One region of the Paludibacterium paludis genome, then DNA from elsewhere that is predicted to be linked to it. Evidence: predicted binding sites of a transcription regulator. Region 1 holds the regulator's gene; each other region holds the start of a gene.
What was found. The regulator FNR, encoded in region 1, switches genes on or off when oxygen is low (the NO sensors DNR and NnrR bind a similar motif). The targets are predictions, from matches to a motif close to TTGATNNNNATCAA.
Positions count from the first base shown of each region.

Region 2: a site for FNR is predicted at 3,772-3,785, ahead of JNO50_RS05130 (adenosylcobalamin-dependent ribonucleoside-diphosphate reductase). Genes of this name have one in related genera too.
Region 3: a site for FNR is predicted at 5,519-5,532, ahead of JNO50_RS09085 (GbsR/MarR family transcriptional regulator). Genes of this name have one in related genera too.

Region 1 is NZ_CP069161.1:889,219-896,727, forward strand. Features, by position in the region: gene JNO50_RS03940 (inositol monophosphatase family protein) at 3-791, opposite strand; gene JNO50_RS03945 (RNA methyltransferase) at 943-1,713, shown strand; gene JNO50_RS03950 (DUF1853 family protein) at 1,670-2,602, shown strand; gene fnr (fumarate/nitrate reduction transcriptional regulator Fnr) at 2,606-3,352, opposite strand; gene hemN (oxygen-independent coproporphyrinogen III oxidase) at 3,462-4,868, shown strand; gene JNO50_RS03965 (hypothetical protein) at 4,943-5,083, shown strand; gene JNO50_RS03970 (hypothetical protein) at 5,188-5,448, opposite strand; gene JNO50_RS03975 (hypothetical protein) at 5,447-5,707, shown strand; gene JNO50_RS03980 (hypothetical protein) at 5,732-5,968, shown strand; gene udk (uridine kinase) at 6,026-6,640, opposite strand; gene JNO50_RS03990 (MFS transporter) at 6,722-7,509, opposite strand, start outside.
Region 2 is NZ_CP069161.1:1,122,335-1,129,843, forward strand. Features, by position in the region: gene earP (elongation factor P maturation arginine rhamnosyltransferase EarP) at 1-342, opposite strand, end outside; gene JNO50_RS05125 (DUF748 domain-containing protein) at 430-3,750, shown strand; gene JNO50_RS05130 (adenosylcobalamin-dependent ribonucleoside-diphosphate reductase) at 3,869-6,718, shown strand; gene JNO50_RS05135 (glycoside hydrolase family 3 protein) at 7,193-7,509, shown strand, end outside.
Region 3 is NZ_CP069161.1:2,013,574-2,021,082, forward strand. Features, by position in the region: gene ribH (6,7-dimethyl-8-ribityllumazine synthase) at 1-214, shown strand, start outside; gene nusB (transcription antitermination factor NusB) at 251-697, shown strand; gene thiL (thiamine-phosphate kinase) at 763-1,716, shown strand; gene JNO50_RS09060 (phosphatidylglycerophosphatase A family protein) at 1,697-2,191, shown strand; gene JNO50_RS09065 (hypothetical protein) at 2,287-2,649, shown strand; gene JNO50_RS09070 (DNA-binding protein) at 2,652-3,545, shown strand; gene JNO50_RS09075 (T3SS effector IpaJ family cysteine protease) at 4,143-4,967, shown strand; gene JNO50_RS09080 (GAF domain-containing protein) at 4,953-5,432, opposite strand; gene JNO50_RS09085 (GbsR/MarR family transcriptional regulator) at 5,585-6,142, shown strand; gene cydP (cytochrome oxidase putative small subunit CydP) at 6,145-6,363, shown strand; gene JNO50_RS09095 (cytochrome ubiquinol oxidase subunit I) at 6,347-7,509, shown strand, end outside.

The DNA of each region.
Region 1 (7,509 bases):
CCTTACTTGACGTGCGGCGCGAGCAGATGCAGCAACTGTGCCAGCACCTTGGGGTTGGCCGCCACGATATCGCCGCTGTCCAGCCAGGTCTGCTCGCCTCGCAGATCGGTGACGATGCCGCCCGCTTCTTGAACGATCAGGCTGCCGGCCGCGATGTCCCACGGTTTGAGGTTGAGTTCCCAGAATCCGTCAACGCGGCCGCAGGCCACATTGCACAGATCGAGCGACGCCGCGCCTTCGCGGCGGACGCCGGCGGTCTTGCCCAGAACATCCTTGAGCATGGCGAGGTAGGTGTCGACATACGACTGATCGCTGACCGGGAAGCCCGTGGAAATCACGCATTCGTTCATGAACGAGCGGCGCGAGACGCGGATGCGGCGATCGTTGAGGAAGGCGCCGACACCGCGCGATGCCGTGAAAAGGTCGTTGCGGCCCGGATCGTAGACGACGGCTTGCTGGATCTGGCCCTTGTGCGCCAGCGCGATCGAGATCGCGAACTGAGGATGGCCGTGAATGAAATTGGTGGTGCCGTCGATGGGGTCGATGATCCATTCGTACTCGGATTCGCCAAGCCGTTGGGCGCCGGACTCTTCTGCTAAAATGGCGTGCTTGGGGTAGGCCTCGAGGATCACGTCGAGGATCGCCGCCTCGGCGGCATGATCCACCTCGGAAACGAAGTCGTTGTGTTTCTTTTTCTCTACGCGGACAGCGTCGAGGTTGTTCGACGCGCGCAGGATGACGTTACCTGCGCGGCGAGCGGCTTTAACCGCGACATTGAGCATCGGATGCATTGACGGCCTTTACACTGGAACGAAGACAGGCGAACGCCTTTTGGCAAAGGCGGCTCATCTGTGTATAACAATCTGGGTTAAGGAACAGAAAAAACCTCGCCACAATGGCGGGTTTTTGCAATATAGACGCTATTTTAATGCGAAACAGCCAATGAATAAACCCGAAGTCCCTGATTTTTTAAAGAACATCCGTATTGTGCTGGCCAGACCCAACCATCCGGGCAATATCGGATCGGCTGCCCGCGCGATGAAAACCATGGGACTGTCCCGGCTCGTGCTGGTGGCGCCCAGGGCGTTTCCCGACCCGGAAGCCGTGACGCTCGCGTCAGGCGCGGCGGATCTGCTGGAAACGGCCCGCGTCGTGAAAACCCTTGCCGAGGCGCTCGAGGGCGTGACCGTGGCCTGCGCGCTGACCAGCCGCCGGCGCGAGTTGACAATGGAGCCGGTTACGCCGCGCGAGGCGGTGCCGGATCTCCTCGCCCGGGCCCGCACTGGGGAGGAAATCGCCATCGTGTTCGGCAACGAGACTTTCGGGCTGTCGATCGAGGAAGTCGAATGCTGTAACCGCTTGCTGACCATCGCCGGCAATCCCGACTATTTTTCGCTCAATCTGGCGATGGCTGTGCAAGTCGTGACCTATGAGCTGTTCAGCCAGGCTGGCGTCGGCGTGGAGCATCTGCGCCAGGAAGCTGAGCCGGCAACCCTCGACGAAGTCGAGGGATTCTGCGGTCACCTTGACCAGACCATGGAGCATATCGGTTACTACCGCCGCCGCAACGGCGAGCGGCTGATGCGGCGCATGCGTTCGCTGTTCCATCGCGCCGCGCTGCAGCGCGAGGAGATCGACATCCTGCGCGGTTTTCTCAAACAGGTGCAGCGTGCCCACGACGGACAGCTTCGCGACACCGATCGCGGCGAGTGAACCCGAGTGGCTGGCCGGATTGAGGCATCCGGCCGTGCGCGACCTGGCCTGTCTGCTGTTCTCCGAGCCGCCGTGGCATATGGCGGACGCCATCGATCCCGTCCGCTTGCAGGGGCCCGACGCGGTGAGCCGGCTACGAAGCCTCGACCGCGCTCCAGGCTGTCTTGAGCGCTGGTTGTCGGCCTCGCCTTCCAACCGGCTTGGTCGTTATGCCGAGCATCTTCTGGCGTTCTGGTTCGATACCTCGTCGCATTCCCGTCTTGCCGCCCGCAACGTACAGGTGCGGCGCGGTAACGGAATGACGATCGGCGAGTTCGATTTTCTGCTCTGGCTCGATGGCGAGCCATGGCATCTGGAGCTTGCCTGCAAATTCTATCTGAAGCTTGGTGAGTCACCACTGGAATGCGTCGGCGCGAGTCTTGGCGATGGCATGCAGCTCAAGACCCTGGCGATGAAGCGTCAATTGGCGTTGCCGACTCTGCCGGAGGGCGCGCGCGCCTTGCCTGACGGGTTTGCCGGATGCCGCAGCGCGGCGCGCCTGGTGGGGGGGCTGTTCGCCGGGGCCGGCGGTGGGGATCCTGAGGGAACGCTGGGCGGCTGGTGGCGGCAAGGCGCCGAGTCCTTGCCTTGCCGGGGCGCCGCGGCGCGCTGGGTGATTCTTGACCGGAGCCGCTGGCTGTCGCCCTGGCGGGGCGGGCAAGCCGCAAGTCTTGATGCGGGAGAGCTGGCCGCGCGGCTGCAGGGGGCCGATCGTGTGGCGATGGTCGCCGAAATCATGGAAGACAATGGAACGTGGAGAGAGGTCTCCAGGGGATTCGTGGTGCCGGAAGGCTGGCCGGATGCGAAACGGCTGGCCGAGCTGTACGGGCGGAGCGGACCCCGCCCGTGACGCTTACTGACCGTTGGCGTGTACGCAGCCCGAGATCAGCTCCTTGAGCTGCTCCGGCAGCACCAGCTGGATGTGCTTGTGGTCGACGGTGATCCAGCCTTGCTGCTGGAATTTCGACAGGGTGCGGCTGACCGTTTCGAGCTTGAGGCCAAGGAAGCTGCCGATTTCCTCGCGGCTCATGCGCAGCACGAAGTCGTTGGCGGCGAAGCCGCGGCTGGACAGGCGCTGGGAAAGGTTGAGCAGGAAGGCGGCCAGCCGTTCTTCCGCCTTCATGTTGCCAAGAAGCAGCATGACGTTCTGGTCGCGAACGATCTCGCGGCTCATCAACCGGAAGAAATGGTGCTGCAGGCTGGGGATGTCGCGGCCGAGACTCTCCATGCGGGAGAAGGGCAGCTCGCAGACTTCGCTGTCCTCCAGGGCGATCGCGTCGCAGCCGTGAACGCTGGAGGATATGCCGTCAAGACCCATCAGTTCGCCGGACATCAGGAAGCCGGTCACCTGTTCGCGACCATCCTGGCTCGATACACAGGTCTTGAAGAAACCGGTGCGGATGGCGTACAGGGACTTGAAGTTCTCGCCGCTGCGGAACAGGAACTCCCCGCGCTTGAGGCGGCGACTCTGGCGGATGACGGCGTCGAGCTGGGCGAGCTCTTCGCGGTTAAGTCCGACGGGCAGACACAATTCTCGCAGACTGCAGTTGGAGCAGCTTACCTTGAGAGTATGGAGCGGGATCAACGTTTGGTCGTTCATGCTGTATTTCAGCAACCTTGTAAATAAGCTTGACGCTTGTCAAAGCGGATTTTATCCGTTTTCTACAAATTTACCAGTCCACCACAGGTTTTTCCAGTTCAGGACCGCCATGACACCCACCCACCCGTTTTTTCCGGACAGCTGCGAATTCGATCGCGAGCTTATTGAGCGTCTGGATTGCTCCGGACCGCGCTACACCTCGTATCCCACGGCTGACCGCTTCACCGCCGCGTTTGGCCCCGACGATTATCTGCGCTGGTTGGGCCAGCATCAACTGGGTCAAAGCAATCGGGCAATATCATTATATGCTCATTTACCTTTTTGCAACACTGTCTGCTACTACTGCGGTTGCAACAAGATCATCACCAAAGACAAGTCAAAGGCGGATACCTACCTCGATTATCTGGAAAAAGAGGTGGATGCGGTTGTCGCCGCGCTGGGCAAACGGGAGAAAGTCATTCAGTTGCATTTCGGTGGTGGAACGCCGACGTTCCTGTCGGATGCACAACTGGAACGGTTGATGACCTTGCTCAAGACACGTTTCGAATTCCTGCCCGAAGGCGAGTATTCGATCGAAATCGATCCGCGCAAGGTCGGCCGCGATACCGTGTTCGAGCTGGCGCGTCTGGGCTTTAACCGCATGAGTGTCGGTATCCAGGACTTCGATCCGGCCGTGCAGCAGGCGGTGAACCGGGTACAGAGCGAAGCCGAAACGCTGGAAGTGATCGAGGCCGCGCGCGAAGCAGGATTCCGCTCGGTGAGCGTCGATCTGATCTATGGCCTGCCGCTGCAGACGCTCGATTCCGTGATGGCCACGCTGGACAAGGTGATCCGCATCGCGCCGGACCGCATCGCCCTGTACAACTACGCGCACTTGCCGACCGTGTTCATGCCGCAGCGCCGCATCAACGAAGCGGATCTGCCCAGCGCCGAAACCAAGCTGGACATTCTGCAGGAGTCGGTGAAGAGATTGACGGATGCCGGATATGTCTTCATCGGCATGGACCACTTCGCCAAGCCCGACGACGATCTCGCGGTCGCGCTGCGCCAGGGACGGCTGCAGCGGAATTTCCAGGGTTATTCGACGCATGCCGATTGCGACATGATCGGACTCGGGGTGTCGTCGATCGGCAAGATCGGACCCTGTTACACGCAAAACCACAAGGACATCGATGCCTATTACGCGGCGCTGGATGAAGGCCGCCTTCCCGTCATGCGGGGAATGGTGCTCGATGGCGACGATATTCTGCGGCGCTCCATCATCCAGTCGCTGATGTGCCGTTTTGCCTTGTCCGTCGAAGCCACCGAAGATGTGTTCGGCATCAATTTCGCGCACTACTTTGCCGAGGAGTTGCCGAAGATCCGCGAACTGCAGGCCATGGGGCTGCTGAGCTTCGATGGCGATTTCCTGATGGTCGAGCCCAAGGGCCGTTTCCTGATCCGCAATATTGCGATGATTTTCGACAAGCACCTGCGCGACCGCCAAAGCGGCGCCCGCTATTCGAAAGTGATCTGACGCGAAAAGGGGGGAGGGGAACCTCCCCCGTCCCCTTATTCCGTGCTACGCTTTCCGTCCTGTTTTTCTCCAGAGTGTCGTTCCGCTCCATGATGAAGTCCCTGCTCAACGGCATCCTGCTGGCGCTGGTGGCCGCCGCCTACGGCCTGTGGTTCGGCGTCCGCGTGGCCGCGTACCCGTTCAGCCTGCTTCGCCGACGGCTGGGGCGTGCCTGATACCGGATCATTCCCCCGGTTCCTCCCCGCGTTCCTCTCTCCTCGTTTGCCGGTCGCGGCGGGATGATCGATCGGCTTGCGGCGTATTGCCATCCCGATGCTCCTTAGAAGTAATGTGGCGCTTTCCTTTTTATGCAAAAAGCATGATGCACATCGGCCATGTGAAGAAGTGCTTCGCGGTAACGAAAAAGAGCCGTGAGCACGTCGCCGATCCCCGTGGACAGGGGAGGATGTTCGAGGCGGTTCGCGATGTCTTCTTTGCCTGCGGGGCGGGTGAAGTGCTGGGCCTGCTCGATCCCAACGGGCGCGGGTAAAACCACCACGTTGCGCATGTTGCCGACCGCGCTGGCGCCAACCGGCGGCATGATCGAGATCCTCGAGGGGCGCTCCCTGCTGGGTTTTCTGTCCGGCGCCACGGCGCTCTACGGCCGGCTGACGGTGCGAGAAACCATCCGTTTCTTCGGCGAGGCGCATGGCGTTGGCCGGGCACATCGCCGGCCTGGCCGTCCTGTCGCGAATCGGGGGCGGGAGTGTCGGCTGATCGGCGCGCTGGTGCTGCCGTCCAACGCCATTGTCGCGGCGGTGCGGTTGACCCTGTCGCTGTTCGCCAGGACGTACAAGTAGGCCAGCAGTTATTGCGGGCAGGTGATGTGCCTGCCTGTTGTTTCCGTCGCGATGTCGATGCTGCCGGGGATGAAGCTGGAATCATTCTGGGCCTGGATGCCGATCACCAATGTGTCCCTGGCGATACGCGAAGTACTGAAGGGCACCCTGGGTGCCGGCTCCTTGGCGGTCGTGATGCTCTCCACTTTGCTGGCCGCAGGCATGCTGATCCAGGTGTGCGTGCGCCTGTGCCGGGCGGAGAGAGTGCTGTTCCGCCGCTGAGGGCGGGGTGGGAAGCAAAACGCCGGCCCCGGGATGGCGCCGGCGTTTTGCCACGAATCAGACGATCAGGCTTTCGATGCGGGCGGTGATCATGTCCACCGCCGGGTCGTTGCAGCCGTGGGGCAGAATCACGTCGGCAAAGCGCTTGGTCGGCTCGATGAACTGGTTGTGCATCGGTCGCACCGTGGCCATGTACTGGTCGATGACGTTCTGCATCGAGCGGCCGCGCTCGGCGATGTCGCGTTGCAGGCGGCGGATGAAGCGGACATCCGAATCGGTGTCCACGAAAATCTTCAGCGACATCATGTCGCGAAGCGCCGCGTCGTACAGAGAATAGAAGCCCTCGATCAGGATGACGGGCGCCGGCACGACGGTCTGGGTGGCGTCCGACCGTGTGTGGCGGGCGAAATCGTAGATCGGCATGTCGACGGGCACCCCGTTCCTCAGATCATCGATATGCTGCATCAGGAGCGGCCAGTCGAAGGCGTGCGGGTGGTCGTAATTGGTCAAGAGCCGCTGTTCGAAGGTCAGATTGCTCTGGTCGCGGTAGTAGAAGTCCTGAATGACGACGGCGGCCTTGTCGGCGCCGATGGTCTCGACCAGTTTGCGGGTCACGGTCGTTTTGCCGCTGCCGCTGCCACCGGCGATACCGATGATGAAGGGAGTTGTCATAGAGGATCTCGGATTTTGCAAAAAACGCGACATTTTAATGACTTGTAGTGATCGGTGCCATCTGTAAAGCGGCATGCTCGTTCAGGTTTGCACCGTGCCGGAATGCCCGGCGAGGATGGCGCGCACCGGCCGGGTCTGCAGGGCGACGGCGGTCAACGTGGCGATGGCGCAGGCGCTCCACAGCACCGAGCCGCCCCAGCTGCCGTAAATGAACGTTCCCAGGGCCGGGGCATAGATGGTGCGACCCGACCAGACCGCGGTGTACAGACCCAGATAGCGTCCGCGCAGCCGGTTTTCCGAACGCATCATCACCAGTTGCGAAAACACCGGCGAGATCAGCAGCTCCCCGACCGTCACGGTGATCGCCATCAACACCGCGAACAGCGGCCCCTGGCCCGCCAGCAGCCACAGATAGCCCAGACCGTTGAAGAGCACGCCGGCCGCGGCGCCGGCGCCAAGCCCCCAGCGCATCACCCGCCGCGCGACGGGAAGCTGGAACAGCACCACCATCGCGCCATTGATCGTGAAAAGATACCCCAGCCATTGGGGCGGCAAGTGGTAGCGGTCCTTGAGGAACAGCCCCACGCTGGAATACATCTGGTCGAAAATGGCGATGGTGATCATCAGGCTTGCCATCAGCCACAGAAAAGCCGGGTCGCGCCAAGGACTGCCGGTGCCGTGTGCCGGACTATCCTGCCGGCGGCGCGGTTCGGGCAGGGCCGAGTTTCCCCGGTAGGCCAGTGCCAGCCACAGTGCGCCAAGCAGGCTTGCCGCGCCGTTGCTGGCATACACCCACTGGTAGCCGTGCGCGGCGATCAGGCCACCGGTGACGCCGCTGAGCGCGACCCCCAGGTTGGTGGCGATGCGCA
Region 2 (7,509 bases), 230 kb from region 1:
ATTGATCCACACCGGCGCGGGGCGGCGCGCCGCCATCGCATCGAGCACCGATTCGGGCAGATCGCAGGCGAAGGCCTCCACGACCACATCGCCGGGTACCGCGTCGCTGGCCGTGTCGTCCCAGCGCATCAACCGGATTCCCTGGCATGTCTGGTCGGCAAGACCGGGATCCAGGTCGCGGATCAGGGGTTGCGCGGCCGCCAGATCGTCGACCCAGAGCCTCACCGAGTGGCCGTGCTCTCGGACCAGTTGCTTCGCCAGTCTCCAGGTGACTCCGATGTCGCCGAAATTGTCGATGACTTTACAGTAGATGTCCCAGTTCAGGGCTGGCGTGGCTAGCATGGTGCAAGAAGGGAAGTCATACGTGGCGCAAGTTTACCATTACCTGACGCATTGTCGTCATGGCTTGGCGGGGGCCCAGGAGGTATCATGCAAGGCAGTTCTGCCGATCTGTCGAAAAAGGACATCATGAAATTTGTTTCAGGTTCCCTGCTACGCCGTTGCGCGGTAACGCTGTGCGCCCTCCTGGCTGTGTGGGCGGGATCCATGGCCGCTCTGGCCGTCTTCGTTCCCGACCTGATACGGAGCAGGGCGGAGGCCTATGTGGCCTCGCTCGGGCGGCATCTGACGCTCGGACAGGTTTCTCTGGAACCATGGTCGATGACGCTCAGGCTCGAGCAGGTGGCCTTGAGCGACAAGGACGGCTCACTGCTGTTCTCCGCGAAACGTGTCGCGGTGAATACAACGCCGACCGCGCTGCTTGTCGGGCAATGGCGCGCCAAATCCTTTTCCTTCGATACCCCCCGCCTGACATTGCGCCGCGAACGGAATGGCTCCTGGAATCTGGCGCGTTTCCTGCAGGATGCCGCCGGACCGGATGCCGCCGATTCAGGAACGACGCCATCGGTCATCGTCGATGAGCTGGATATCCGGCATGCCGCGATCGCGGCCACCGATCTTGGCGCGCCGAACGGCGAAGCGGACTGGCATGTCGGCGAACTCACTCTGAATCTCGTCAACCTGTCCACCCAAGCCCGGGATGGCAATTATGCCTTGACGGCGGGAATGCCGGACGGCACGCGGCTGGCCTGGCACGGCACACTGAACCTGCAACCGTTCGATTCTTTCGGCGAAGCGAAAATCGAAGGGCTGCCCGTTGCCGATCTGTGGCCGTATCTTGGCAGCCAGCTGGCGATCAAGGCTCCCCGAGGACGCTTGAGCGCGGAGGCCACGTACCATTTGAGCTTGCGCGGCGCCAAACCGAAACTGACATTGAGTCCCCTGACGGTTTCGCTCGCAGACTTCAAGGCGGAAACGCCGGATGGCCGCTCCATGGCCGCGCTGAAGACTTTCCGTCTCGAGGACGGCATTTTCGATCTGGCAAAGCAATCGGTGTTCTTCAAGCGCGCCCGGCTGATGGGAGGCGATCTTAACGCACGCCGCGACCGGTCCGGACGCATCGACTGGCAGGCGGCGATCAAGCCCGGCCCGGCCCTCACATCGTCTCCATCCGGGGGAGGCGGTTGGAAATTCCGTGTCGCCGATATTACGGCGGAAGGCTGGCACCTGAATGTGACCGATGAAAGTTTTGTCAAACCGCTGACTCTGGATACCGGTATCGCATCGCTGACCGGCAGTTTGCAGTTGACGCCGGACGACGGGATATCGCTGAACCGCATGACAGCGCGACTGGCCGGTCTGTCTCTGGCCTCGGCGGGGCGGGATCCCTGGTTCAGGCTCGATGAGCTGTCGGTATCGCAAAGCGACATACGGGAAAAGGACCGACAGATCGCTCCTGGTAACGTGACGCTCAACGGCTTGTCTGTCTCCATGCTCAGAAATGCGGCCGGCCGCCTCGAAACCCTTGACGATCTGCGGCGCGTTCCCTTGCCTGGAGCCAGGGCGCGCAATACCGATGCCGCGAAAGGCTGGAATGTCGTGCTTCCTGATGTCGCCCTGGCGGACGGGGCGGTGCGTTTGACCGATAAGAGCTTGCCGTCGCCGCTTTCTGTCGATTTGAACCGGATGACGGGACAATTGCTTTCCGATGACGACGGGCAGCTCGCGTACAGCCTGACCGGGATGCTTGGCGGTGGCAATGTCGATGTGGAGGGCATGCTTCGGCCTGAGCAGGGCAGCCTGCACGCTGTGGTCAAGACCCGTTCCGTTCCGCTCGCCCTGTTCGCGCCCTATGTGTTGTCCGGCAAGCCGTTGCGGCTGGCGGGAGGGACGCTGGCAACCCGGCTCGATATTTCGGCCGGCCGCGACAAGGCGCTGGTGGTTCGGGGAGAGGCCTCGGCGGATTCGGTCTATCTCTACGAAAAGGGTGTGGCAAAACCGCTGGTCGGATGGCGTTCGCTCAAAGCGAAAGGATTGGATCTGCGTCCGGCTTCGCGCGTCTGGTCGGTTTCGGATGTGCTTCTGGAGCAGCCGGAGGCCCGCCTGACCATCGAGGAAAACCGCAAGCTCAACCTGGCTCGTCTTTTGAGCCGGCCTGAGGCTCCCGTCCGGGAAGACGCCGCCCCGGCGGCAACAGATGCCGGCCCCGGCGCGATCCGGGTCAAGGCGATTCATATCGCCCGGGGTGACATCGAGTTCGCCGACCACAGCATGCAACCGGCCTTCTCGTCCCGGATTCATCATTTGCGCGGCAGTTTGACCGGGTTTTCCAATGAACCCGGCCATTCGGGAGTTGTCACGCTGGATGGCGGGGTGGATCGCTATGGCGATGTCAAGGTTCGCGGGCGGCTTGTCCCGACCAAGGCCGCCGACAACTCCGAGTTTTCGCTGGTGTTCCGCAATGTACCGATGAACTCGCTCAATCCGTACTCCATGAACTTTGCCGGCTGGAAGATTGAAGATGGCCGCTTGGGGGTAACACTTCACTACACGATGAAAGACCAACGGCTGGACGGCGACAACCGGATAGTCATCCAGTCCATCCGTCTTGGCGATGAGGTGACGGCGCCAGGCGTTTCCCGGTTGCCGTTGCGGTTGGCGGTCGCTGTTCTGGAGGATAGTGACCGGCGTATCGACCTGAACGTACCCGTGCATGGCAATCTGAATGATCCGAGCTTCAGTTATGGCCATCTGGTGTGGCAGGCGATCGGCAATGTTATCCGCAAAGTTGTCACGGCCCCTTTCAGGGCTCTGGGTGCTTTGCTGGGCAAGGAAGGATTTGACACGATTCGCTTTGTTCCCGGCGAAGCCGGGCTGGCTCCTCCCGAGCGTGAGAAACTTGAGGAACTGGGGCAGATGCTCGCGCGGCGTCCGCAGCTGTCTTTGCAACTGGGAGGCGGCTATGATGATTCCGTCGATCTGCGTGCCATGGCGCGGGCGCGCGTCGACCGGGCCATCCTGAAAGTCCAGGGTTTCAGTCCGGCCCATTCCGAGCCGCTGCCGGAACCCGATGTATCCGCTACCGAGACTCAGGAGGCGGTCAGGACGGTATTCGCCGCCAGGGTCGGACGTCTGACACTGCTGGCCCGGCGCCTGTCGCCCTCTGCGCCGTCCGGAGCGGCATTTGCGCGGCAGCTGCGTGAAGAAATGATTTCCCGCGAGTCGATACCTTCGTCGGATCTTGCCGAACTGGCGAACGAGAGAGTGGCGGCGGCGCACAAACTTCTGCTGGGCACGCATCCGGAGCTGGCATCCCGGGTCACGGTTCTTCCCCCCGCGAAGCTCCGTGCCGAAGAGGCCGGCGTACCACTGAAACTGGAGTTGGGAACGGCTCCGAGGCCATCTTTGTAAACATTTCCGGCATTTTTCTCTTTGATATCGGTCAAGGCCATGCATTACACTATGTAGTGTAATACATGGCCTTGATTTCCATATGTTGTGGAATTATCCAAGGCCGGAGGCGAATGCAATGAATCTGAATTTTCCGGGCCTGCTCGACGAGCAAGTCATTTCCCGAGAAGTCCTGCTGGAGAAATATGCCAAGAATGGCGAATCGAGCGCCGCCGAGGTGCGGCGCCGGGTAGCCGGGGCGCTGGCCTCTCCGGAAAAACAGCCGGAACAATTCGAGGAAGCCTTCTATACCGCCCTGGAAGAGGGGTTCATCCCGGGTGGCCGCATCAATTCCGCGGCGGGGACCGATCTGAGGGCCACGCTGATCAACTGCTTTGTCCAGCCGGTTGGCGATTCGGTCAGCGAGGAGCAGGGGGGGAAACCCGGAATCTACGAAGCATTGTTGCAAGCGGCCGAAACCATGCGCCGTGGCGGCGGGGTCGGCTACAACTTCAGCCGGATCCGCCCGCGCGGCGCCCGCGTCAAGGGCACCGACAGCCGGGCGTCCGGACCGGTATCGTACATGCGCGTGTTCGACCGCAGTTGTGAGACGGTCGAATCGGCGGGCGCGAGGCGCGGCGCGCAGATGGGGGTTCTCGACTGCGACCATCCCGATATCCTCGATTTCATCCATGCCAAGGACCAGGGCGACCTGCGCAATTTCAATATGTCCATCGGGGTCTCGGATGCCTTTATGGCCGCCGTGGAAAACGATGGGGACTGGGAGCTCGCTCACGAGGCGGAGCCCTCGTCCGACGCCTTCCCCGATGCGTACCGGCGAGAGGATGGCCTGTGGGTGTACCGGCGTTTGCGCGCTAAGGATGTCTGGCGCGACATCATGCAGTCCACCTACGATCATGCCGAGCCGGGCGTGTTGTTCATGAGCAGGATCAATCAGGACAACAACCTGAGTTACTGCGAAACCATCGAGTCCACCAACCCGTGCGGAGAACAGCCGCTGCCGGATTACGGTTGCTGTGATCTGGGATCCATCAACCTGACCCGTTTTGTCCGTCATCCTTTCAGTGAATCGGCCTCATTCGATTTCGACGCTTTCGCCAAAGTCGCCAGACAGGCGGTGCGCATGCTCGACAATGTGCTGGACCTCACGGTCTGGCCACTTGAAATGCAGCGCCAGGAGGCGATGAACAAGCGCCGTATCGGTCTTGGCATCACGGGACTTGGCGATGCGCTGATTCTGCTGACCCTGAGGTACGACAGCGAAGAGGGGCGGCAGATGGCGGCGCGTATCGCCAGGACCCTGAGGGATACCGCCTACGATGCCTCGGTGGATCTCGCGATCGAGAAGGGAGCCTTTCCGCTGTTCGATGCCGAGCGCTATCTTGCCGAACCGCATTGCGCGAGCCGTTTGCCCGATGCCGTCAAGGCGCGGATCCGGAGGCACGGGATCCGCAACTCCCACTTGCTGTCGATTGCCCCGACCGGGACCATTTCGCTGGCTTTCGCTGATAATGCGTCCAACGGCATCGAACCGCCGTTTTCCTGGTTCTATACGCGCAAGAAACGCATGGCTGACGGTTCCACGCAGGAATACCTGGTGGAGGATCATGCCTATCGTCTTTACCGGCTGACGTTCGGCGATACCTCGCATCTTCCGGAGTATTTTGTTTCGGCGCTGGACATGAGCGCGCTTGACCACATGCGTATGGCCGCCGCGGTGGCTCCGTTCGTCGATACGGCGATTTCCAAGACGGTCAATGTGCCGGCAGATTATCCGTTCACCGAATTCGAGCACCTTTATCTCGAGGCGTGGCGCGCGGGTCTGAAAGGCATTACCACGTACCGCCCCAACTCGGTGATCGGTTCGGTGCTGTCCGTTGAACCTCAGCGGGAGACTCCGCAGGATCTGGCCGCGAGCCAGGAGTTGGATCCGGATCGGCGTATCGCGCTCAACAGCGCGCCCAGTCCCGCGCTGGCGAGTCTCAAATGGCCACACCGCCCGCGGCTGAAGGATGGCAATCCATCCTGGACGTTCATGGTGGAGCATGAGAGCGGAAATTTCGCCGTGTTCGTCGGTCATGTGGAAAACGGGCGGGCACACGCGTTCGAATGTTGGGTCAACGGTAATGAACAGCCGCGAGGCCTGGGCGCCGTGGCCAAAACCCTGTCGATGGACATGCGCTGCCGGGATCGAGCCTGGCTTGCGCTGAAGCTCGAATCGCTGTCCCATACCCAGGGCGACAAGCATTACGAGGTGTTCATCGGGGACGAAACCTTCCACGCGAGCAGTGCCGCCGCGGTTCTGGCGCGGATCGTGCGTTATCGCGCCGAGGCGCTGGGCAGTCTCGCGTTGCCCGACGGCGAGGCGACGCCCGTCATGGATGCGCTGTTCGCCCGCAAGGAACCGAAATCCGGAGCGGACGGCACCATGAGTTGGTCCGTGGATGTCGTGAATCCGCAAACCTCCGACGATTTCGTGCTGTTCCTCAAGGAGCTGGTGTTGCCCAACGGACAGCGCCGGCCCTATTCGGCCTGGATGGCCGGGCGTTACCCGCGGGAACTGGACGGGCTGTGCAAAATGCTCAGTCTCGACATGCGGGTGATCGACCCGGCGTGGATCGGCATGAAACTGCGCAAATTGCTCAGTTATGCCGAGCCGCAGGGGGACTTTTTCGCGAGGATTCCCGATAGCGAAAAATCCCAGAGCTGGCCCTCCACAGTGGCATACGTGGCGCGGTTGATCATCCACCGTTTCGCCATGCTCGGTATCCTGACCGAAGAAGGATTTCCTGTCGAGGAAATGGGCGTGATGGTGCCCGAGCAGGGAGATCTGTTCGGTGGCGGCGAACGCCGGATGCTTGCCCTGACGAGCGGCAAGCCGTGCCCGGAATGCGGAAACCACGCCCTGATCAAGCGCGATGGGTGCGAGTTCTGCACCGCATGCGGGCATGTCGGGGCATGCGGGTGATATTGCCACTTATTCTCAGGTGATTGCAAAGCCGGACTCCGTCTTCATGGCGGAGTTTTTCTTTTGGAAAGACTCTCGGCGGCAGTACGGCGTTTCCTTTTTCGCACGTCTCTTTCATTATCCTGGCAATGCCATTTTCTTGTTTCTGCTGTGCTTGTTCCCCGGACATCAGATACGAGTGGGTTTCCCATATCGTTCTGACAAAATCGCGCATCTCTCTCACCCTTGAACTTCCCTGAACGCTTGCCTGTCCAGAATCCGGTAGGGTGGCCACGCGTGGTGTCACGTGTTTATCTGTTCATGAATCGCAGGGGGAGGAATATGACCAGGACCCTTGGTTTGCGACCATTGTCGTGGATGGCCGCCTATTTGTTCGTGGCAGGCTGCTCGGGAGGCGGCCAGACGAGCGAAATACGTGCCGAACGTATTGTCCGGGACATGTCCACACGTGAAAAGGTCGGACAAAAAATCATGATGGCATTCCGTTACTGGTGTTCCGGGGAACGTCCGGATTGCACCGAAGGAATGACCGAGTTGCCGGATGCCGCCTTGAGCGCATTGCGCGCCAATCATATTGGCGGGGTTATTCTATTTGCCAATAATTTGACTGGCATTGATCAGACCAGACGGCTGACCGAACGAATCAAGTCTGCGGCACAAGGTTCCCCGGTTCAACTGTTGGTGGGTGTCGACCAGGAGGGGGGCAACGTGTTTCGGCTGCCCCGCACGCTGTCGACGCCGTTTTCCGGCAACATGGCGCTGGGCGCGGCATTCGAAGGCACGAAGCGGGA
Region 3 (7,509 bases), 1.1 Mb from region 1:
CATCCGCGGAGAAACCTATCATTTCGAACTGGTGTCCAATGAATCGGGCGCCGGGATCACCCGAGTCGGACTGGATCACGGCATCCCCGTGGCCAATGCCGTGCTCACCACCGAAACCGACGAGCAGGCCGAGGTGCGCATGACCGAAAAAGGTCGCGATGCCGCCCGTGTCGCCGTGGAAATGGCCCGACTGCATGCCGCCTTGCGCGGCTGAGGCGTGGCCGCGATCTTTATCCAAGGAAGTGACTGAATGAAAACTGCACGTCGCCGCGCGCGCGAATTCGCCATGCAGGGCATCTACGAATGGCAGCTGAACCCGGATCGGGTCGCGTCGACCATCGAGAAGCACCTGCGCGAAAACGACTATTTCGCCAAGGCCGATGAAGCCCTGTTCCGGACGATCCTGTTCGGCGTGCTCAAGGACGTCGAAACCCTGTCCGCGATGCTGGCCCGCCATTACGAGCGTTCTCCCGACGATGTCAGCCCCGTGGAGCGCGCCGTGCTGCTGATGGCGGCGCTGGAGCTGACCCAGCACCAGGAAACTCCGTATCCGGTGATCATCAACGAAGCCATCGAGATCGCCAAGACCTTCGGCGGCACCGACGGCCACAAGTTCGTCAACGGCGTGCTGGACAAGCTGGCCGCCGAGGTGCGCCCCGAAGAGTTCGCCTCCGGGCGTACCCGCCGCCAGTCGTAAGGGGCCGCGGCAAACCGGTGACGACACCCGCCCTTGGGCGGGTGTTTTTTCGTATGGATACGCTCATGAACGAATTCGACCTGATTCGGGAGTTTTTCACGCACCGCGCCGATAGCGTGGTACTGGGAGTGGGGGACGATGCGGCGATTTTGGCGCCGTCGCCCGGTCACGAATTGGTTGTCTCGGCCGACATGCTGGTCGAGGGACGGCATTTTTTTGCCGATGTGGATCCGGCGCGTCTTGGGCATAAGTGCCTGGCCGTGAATCTGTCCGATATGGCTGCCATGGGTGCCAGGCCGCGCTGGGTGTTTTTGTCGCTGGCGCTGCCGAATCTCGATCGCGACTGGCTGGCCGGATTTTCGGCGGGGTTCATGGGGCTTGCCGGGCGGCACGGCGTTGCTCTTGCCGGCGGCGATACGACGCGCGGGCCATTGACGGTTTCGGTCACCATCATGGGCGAAGCGCCGGACGGCACTGCGCTTCGCCGCAGCGGCGCGCGGGCCGGTGACGAGATTTGGGTGAGCGGACGGCTAGGCCTCGCGGCCGCGGCGGTCAGGCACCGCCTTGAGGGTGTGGCGTTGCCGGCGGAGGTGCTCGACGCGGCGCTTGCCGATCTTGAGCGGCCCGAGCCGCGCGTCGCCTTGGGGCTCGCCTTGCGTGGTATCGCCAGTTGCGCCATCGATATCTCGGATGGGCTGCTGGCCGATGCCGGGCATCTGGCCGACCGTTCGGGCGTCGGGATCGACCTGTTGCTGGAGAGTGTGCCGACGCACCCGTGGCTTGCCATGCGGCGCCTGGCGTGGCGTGACTGCCTGGCTGCCGGGGGGGACGATTATGAGTTGTGTTTTGCCGCGCCGGCCGCGCAGCGCCAGCGCATCGAAGCGTTGTCCACGCCGACGTGCCCGCTCACCCGTATCGGACGGGTCGTATCGGGAGAGGGGGTGCGGTTGCTCGATGCCGGCGGCAATCCGTTGACTATGGGGAGGCAGGGATTTGACCATTTCGAATGTAAAGCCTGACTGGCGATTGATTACCCGGCATCCGGCATATTTTGTGGCTTTTGGTTTCGGTAGCGGTCTGTCGCCATGGGGGCCCGGCACGCTGGGCACACTGGTGGCCTACCCGCTGTACTTTCTGCTGCAATGGGCCGGTGTGACGTGCGGCTGGCTGGCGTTGCTGTGTCTGCCTCTGTTTGTCGCGGGGGTGAAAATCTGCGATATGGCCGACGCGGTGCTGGGCACGCACGACCATAGCGGTGTCAATTTCGACGAAATCGTCGCCATGCTGCTGGTGCTCGCCTTCGTGCCGGCGACACTGTCGGCGCTCATCGCGGCATTCGTCGCATTCCGCGTGTTCGATATCGTCAAGCCATGGCCGATCGGCTGGCTCGATCGGCGCGTCAAAGGCGGATTCGGCGTCATGATCGACGATATCCTCGCCGCCGCGATGGCGCTTGCCGTGCTGCGCGCCGCGATGGCGGCGGGGTGGCTCTAGGCGGCTGTGAGCCATCACGGGGCGGGGCATACCGGTCTTCGGCAAGTTGTGGTATGCTTGCGCCCCCTTGTTACTGTGTCCTGTCACTAAATCGCATGCGAGACCCCTGCGACCACTATACCTACGACCTGATCGGCGGTACCCCGAAAAAGCCGGGGCGCAAGCCGTTGGGCGAGCGCGCCATGACGGCCGCCGAGCGCAAGCGTCGCAGCAGGGAAATCCGCCGCAACCGGTTGCAGGAGTTGTCCGTGACCGTGGAGCTGACCCGGGATGCGCAAAAATCCCTGGACAAGCTGATCGAATGGTGGGGCGTCAGCAAGAAGGAAGCCATCAATCGCGCCATTCTGATGGCGTCGCAATTGCAGACGGGCCGGACCGGCAACCTGTTCGAGCCGGATCCCGACCTATTGTTGTCGGGTGCGCGACGGCGCAAGTCGTCCGGCCCCCGCAAGCTTTGAATATGGATATTCACCACCGCATCCGCGAAGCCGCCGAGGCACTGGTTGCCGAGGGCGTCTGGCCGACCGTTGCCGATATCCGCTCCCGCCTTGGCACCGGCTCGAACACCACCATCAATAGCACACTGAAAACCTGGCGTCAGGACTTTCTCGCCGGCCATGTCCGGCGAGCCACCTTGCCGGGCATTCCCGCGCCGCTGCAGGCGCTGTTCGATCAACTTTGGACGCTCGCGTGCGCCGAGGCCTCCGAGCGCTTCGCTCAGGAGCTGCGCCGGTTCGAGGAGGAGCGCTCCGGGTGGGAGTCGGCGCGCAGTTCGCTGCAGGCGAGAATCTCCGAACTCGATGCGCGGGATGCGCGGGTTCAGGAGGAGGTCAACGAGTTGCGGTCGCGCCTGGAATCGGCGGCGGAGCGCATGGATGGCGCGCAGGCCGAATCGCTGCAATTGCGCAGTGAGTTGGCCGCCTTGCGGGAGCAGGCGGAGCGCCAGAACGAACTCGTGCTGTCCGTGCAGCGAGCGGCCGAACTGCGGGTCGAAGAGGTGGAGTCCCGCGCGGCAAGACAGGTCGCCGACGCGCGCGAGGAGGCCATGCGGCGGGAATCGCTGGCGTACGAGCGCCTGGAGGGGTTGCGGCTGGCTCTGTTCGAGCAGATCGAAGAAGAGCGCCGGGCGGCGCGGGCCGCCCGCGATGAAGCCCAAGCGCGTGAGCAGGAGCTGATTCGTGTCGCCGCGAGAAAGCAGGAGTCGGCGCAGGAGCGGCTTTTGTTGCTTGAGCGGGAGCGCGGCCGGCTGGAGTCGCTGGTCGAGTCGATGACGGAGCGTTTGGCCCGTATGGCGGTAGAACCCCGGGAGGGTTCGGATGAACGTCGGGCGGAGGCGCCGTTCTCCTCGGTTTGAGGCCCCCCTGTTTGATGGCCGTGCTCGTCGCCGCGTCCTGTTCCCCATTCTCCATCATGCCCTTGACCGCCGATCGGGCCGCGGCTATTCGCTCGCGCTCCCGAGATGGTCGTCCGGTATGGCATTGCACCGATCCGAGGCGAGGCGGGGTGTTCTCCGTTGCTTGGGCGGTGAACTATATCTCGCGCCATATTAGTATTCGCGGGCAACGGTCTGCCAGAAAACCGAAGCCACGTGTCTTCACGGCCAAGGCCGCCCATGCGGCGGCTTGGTCCACCCTCACTACCTTTTGAGCGCGGGTCAGGCCAAGTCCGGGTTCCTTTTGTGCCCGCGGCTCATCCCGAACGCTTTTTCTCGCGCAGCGCCTGATTGTCATGGCCGCAATCTGCCGTCGTCGCTTCGCCTCCAGGTGTGGGGGGGGCTAAAACCAGGAAAGGGATACGGAATGGAGCGGGGAGGGTTCATGATCGCCGGCAAACCGGATACGCAAGGAGTGGGGGCTGGCCGCCATCGCTTCCCAAGGCGGATTTTTGGTAGCGCCTGTCGGGGTTCGGAGAGATTCTTGGGGTCTTATGAATTAGGTGTGAAGGTAGAGTTATGTTTGTCGATATCTCGAGCAGAAACATAGCGCATGGCGCGGCGGCGGGTGCCGGTTCGCGGGTGGTTCCCTTGTTGGAACGCCTGCTGTCCAAATTGAAGGGGTGTTTCCGTGCTGGCCATCAGCGGCCGACACCGCTCGGTCAACGCAATGAGCCGGTTCGTGACGGAGTGGATGCCAAGCGGTGCGCATACCGTCAGCGCTACCTCAACTCATGCGGAGCCGCGGCGTTGCTGTGCGCGGCCAATGAGATGGGTGTCAAGAGTTTTCCTTCTTTGCGAGGCGGAGAGCGTGGCGGGGCGCTGGCCGCGGATCCGGCGTCGGAAACGTGGATCTACCGCATCACGTCGGGGGCGACAACGGGGCCCGGTGCCGGTCAGCGGAGCCGGAACGGGTTGGCCGCAGAAGGGTATTCGCTGCCGCACAATCTGGTGTTCGCGGCACGGTTGCTGGGGCTGGAGGGGGTATTCTATTGCGGCCGCGCGTGGCTGGGGCGTCTGATTGTCCATCGCTACCCCGGCGCTGTCAGTATGGCCAAGGGCTCGGGGGTGTCTGTCCGTTATGATAGGGCCCCACCGCCAGCCAATGGGCAGCGGGTGCTGCGGGTCGTGGTGTCGGGAGGCGGTTTGCATTGGTTGCTGGAACGTCCGGACGGATCGGTCATGGATCCCGGCCCGGGCCGCGACTATCCGAGTCTGGCGGGCACCCTGCGTGCCAATCGCTACAGGGATACGGGCTTATGTCTGTTGCTCGAGGGGAGCAAGCCTGCCGGGCCGGTTCAGATGGCTGCGGAGCCTCTGTCTCTTGCGTCAGTCGAGCGTTAACGACGCGATCAGCATGTCGAGGTAGGTCGCGTCGACAACATCGAAGCAGGTTTTTCTGTCCGCGTCGACGTCCAGTACGCCGATCACGGCGCCGGTACGGTCGCGCAGCGGAACCACGATCTCGGATCGGGCCAGACTCGAGCAGGCGATGTGGCCGGGGAATGTTTCCACATCGTCGACAATCAGCGTGCGGTTTTCCTTCCACGCGGTTCCGCATACCCCTTTGCCGAACGGGATGCGTGTGCAGGCGATCGGCCCCTGAAACGGTCCGAGTACGAGCTCGGACCCCTTGACCAGATAAAACCCCACCCATAGCCAATCGAAAGTCATATTCAGGGCGGCCGCCAGATTGGCCAGCAAGGCGATCCTGTCGGTTTCTCCGGAACACAGTGCCGTTACTTGCGGCAGCAGGGTCCGGTAGCGTTCTTCCTTGTTGTTTCCTTTGATGATCAGCGACTCGGCCATGGCATTTTTCAAGCTATTTCATTAACAATTCCAAACCTTACCATACAAATCGGGCTCGGTCTGTCTAGTATGCGAAACGGGCGACATTGATCTGGATCAACTTTTTGTTCTATCATTTCAGAAATTTCTGAAATAACGGGACGGAGGCGTCCGTGAATCTTACACCTCTCGCGGAACGTTTTGTTCTGCATTTCGGGGAAATGGGAAGTCGTTGGGGCGTGAACCGGACGGTCGGGCAGATTTATGCGTATCTGTTCATCTCGCCCGCCCCGCGCAACGCCGATGATATCGTCGAGGCGCTGGGAGTGTCGCGCTCGAATGTCAGCATGGGGCTCAAGGAGCTGCAGTCCTGGCGCCTGGTGAAGCTGGTTCATCAGGCGGGGGACCGGCGCGATTATTTCGAGACGCCGAAGGATGTGTGGGAGATTTTCCGGACGCTCGCCGAAGAGAAACGCAAACGGGAGATCGAACCGACCCTGAGTTTTTTGCGGGATGCGCTGATGGACGCGCCGCTTGACGAGGATGAGAGGCATGCCCAGGCGCGCATGAAGGAAATGCACGAATTGATCGACCTGGCCAATGGGTGGTTCGACGATGTTCAGTCGCTGTCGCCGGAGACTCTGGAAGGCCTCATGCGTATGGGCTCCCGTGTGTCGCGGGTGCTTGAATTCGCCAACCAGCTGCGCGGCGCGGGCCGCGGCAGGGGGTGATCGTGAAAAAACGGATGAAGCGCTGGCGGGACGGCCCCTTGTGGCGCGACATCCTGCTGGTGCTGTTGATCAAGAGTGTGATGCTGTACGGACTTTGGAAAGCGTTCTTCTCGCACCCCCTGGCGGAGCACATGACCGTGCCGCAAAGCGTGGTGGAGTCGCATCTGACCGCGGGATCCGGGTCCGGAAACGAAGGAGGAAGTCATGTTGCCCGACCTTGATGTCGTAGAGTTGTCGCGCCTGCAGTTCGGCCTGACGGCGATGTTTCATTTTCTGTTCGTGCCGCTGACGCTGGGCATGGCGTGGTTGCTGTTCATCTGCGAATCGGTGTTCGTGATGACCGGCAAGGAAGTCTACCGCGACATGACGCGTTTCTGGGGGAAACTGTTCGGCATCAACTTCGCGATGGGCGTGACGACAGGACTGACCCTGGAGTTCCAGTTCGGCACCAACTGGGCCTATTATTCCCATTATGTCGGAGATATTTTCGGTATACCACTCGCGCTGGAAGGCATGATGGCGTTCTTTCTCGAGTCGACCTTCATTGGCCTGTTTTTCTTCGGGTGGGACCGGCTGAGCCGCGTGCAGCACTTGATGGTGACCTTTCTGGTGGCGCTGGGTTCGAGCCTGTCCGCCTTGTGGATTCTGGTGGCGAACGCCTGGATGCAGAATCCTGTCGGCGCCGAATTCAATTACGAGACGATGCGCATGGAGCTGACGAGCCTGTCCCAGGTGTTCTTCAATCCCGTGGCGCAAGTCAAATTCGTGCATACCGTGGCATCCGGCTACGTGGCCGCTTCGATGTTCGTGCTGGGGGTCTCCGGCTGGTACCTGCTCAAGGCGCGGGATACCGGTTTCGCCTTGCGCTCCTTCGCTGTGGCGACGGGGTTCGGTCTGGCCTCCGTTCTGTCGGTGCTGGTGCTGGGCGATGAATCCGGCTATACGGCCGGGGAAGTCCAGAAGGTCAAGCTCGCCGCGATAGAGGCGGTTTGGGAGACGGAGCCCGCCCCGGCGTCGCTGACGCTCATCGGCTGGCCCGACCAGAAGGCGGAAACAACGCGCTATGCTGTTCGTATTCCGTGGCTGATGGGGCTTATCGCCACGCGCAGTCTCGATACGCCGGTGGTGGGGATCAAGCAGTTGAAGGTTCAGTACGAGCAGCGCATCCGTAGCGGACAGGTCGCTTACGATGCCCTCGTCAAACTGCGTGGCGGCGACCGCTCGTCGGCGACGCACGCGCAATTCGATGCGCACAAGGCGGATCTGGGGTACGGCCTGCTGCTCAAACCATATACGACGCGTGTCGTCGATGCGAGCGAAGCGCAGATCCGAGCCGCTGTTGAGGATACCATCCCGATGGTGGCGCC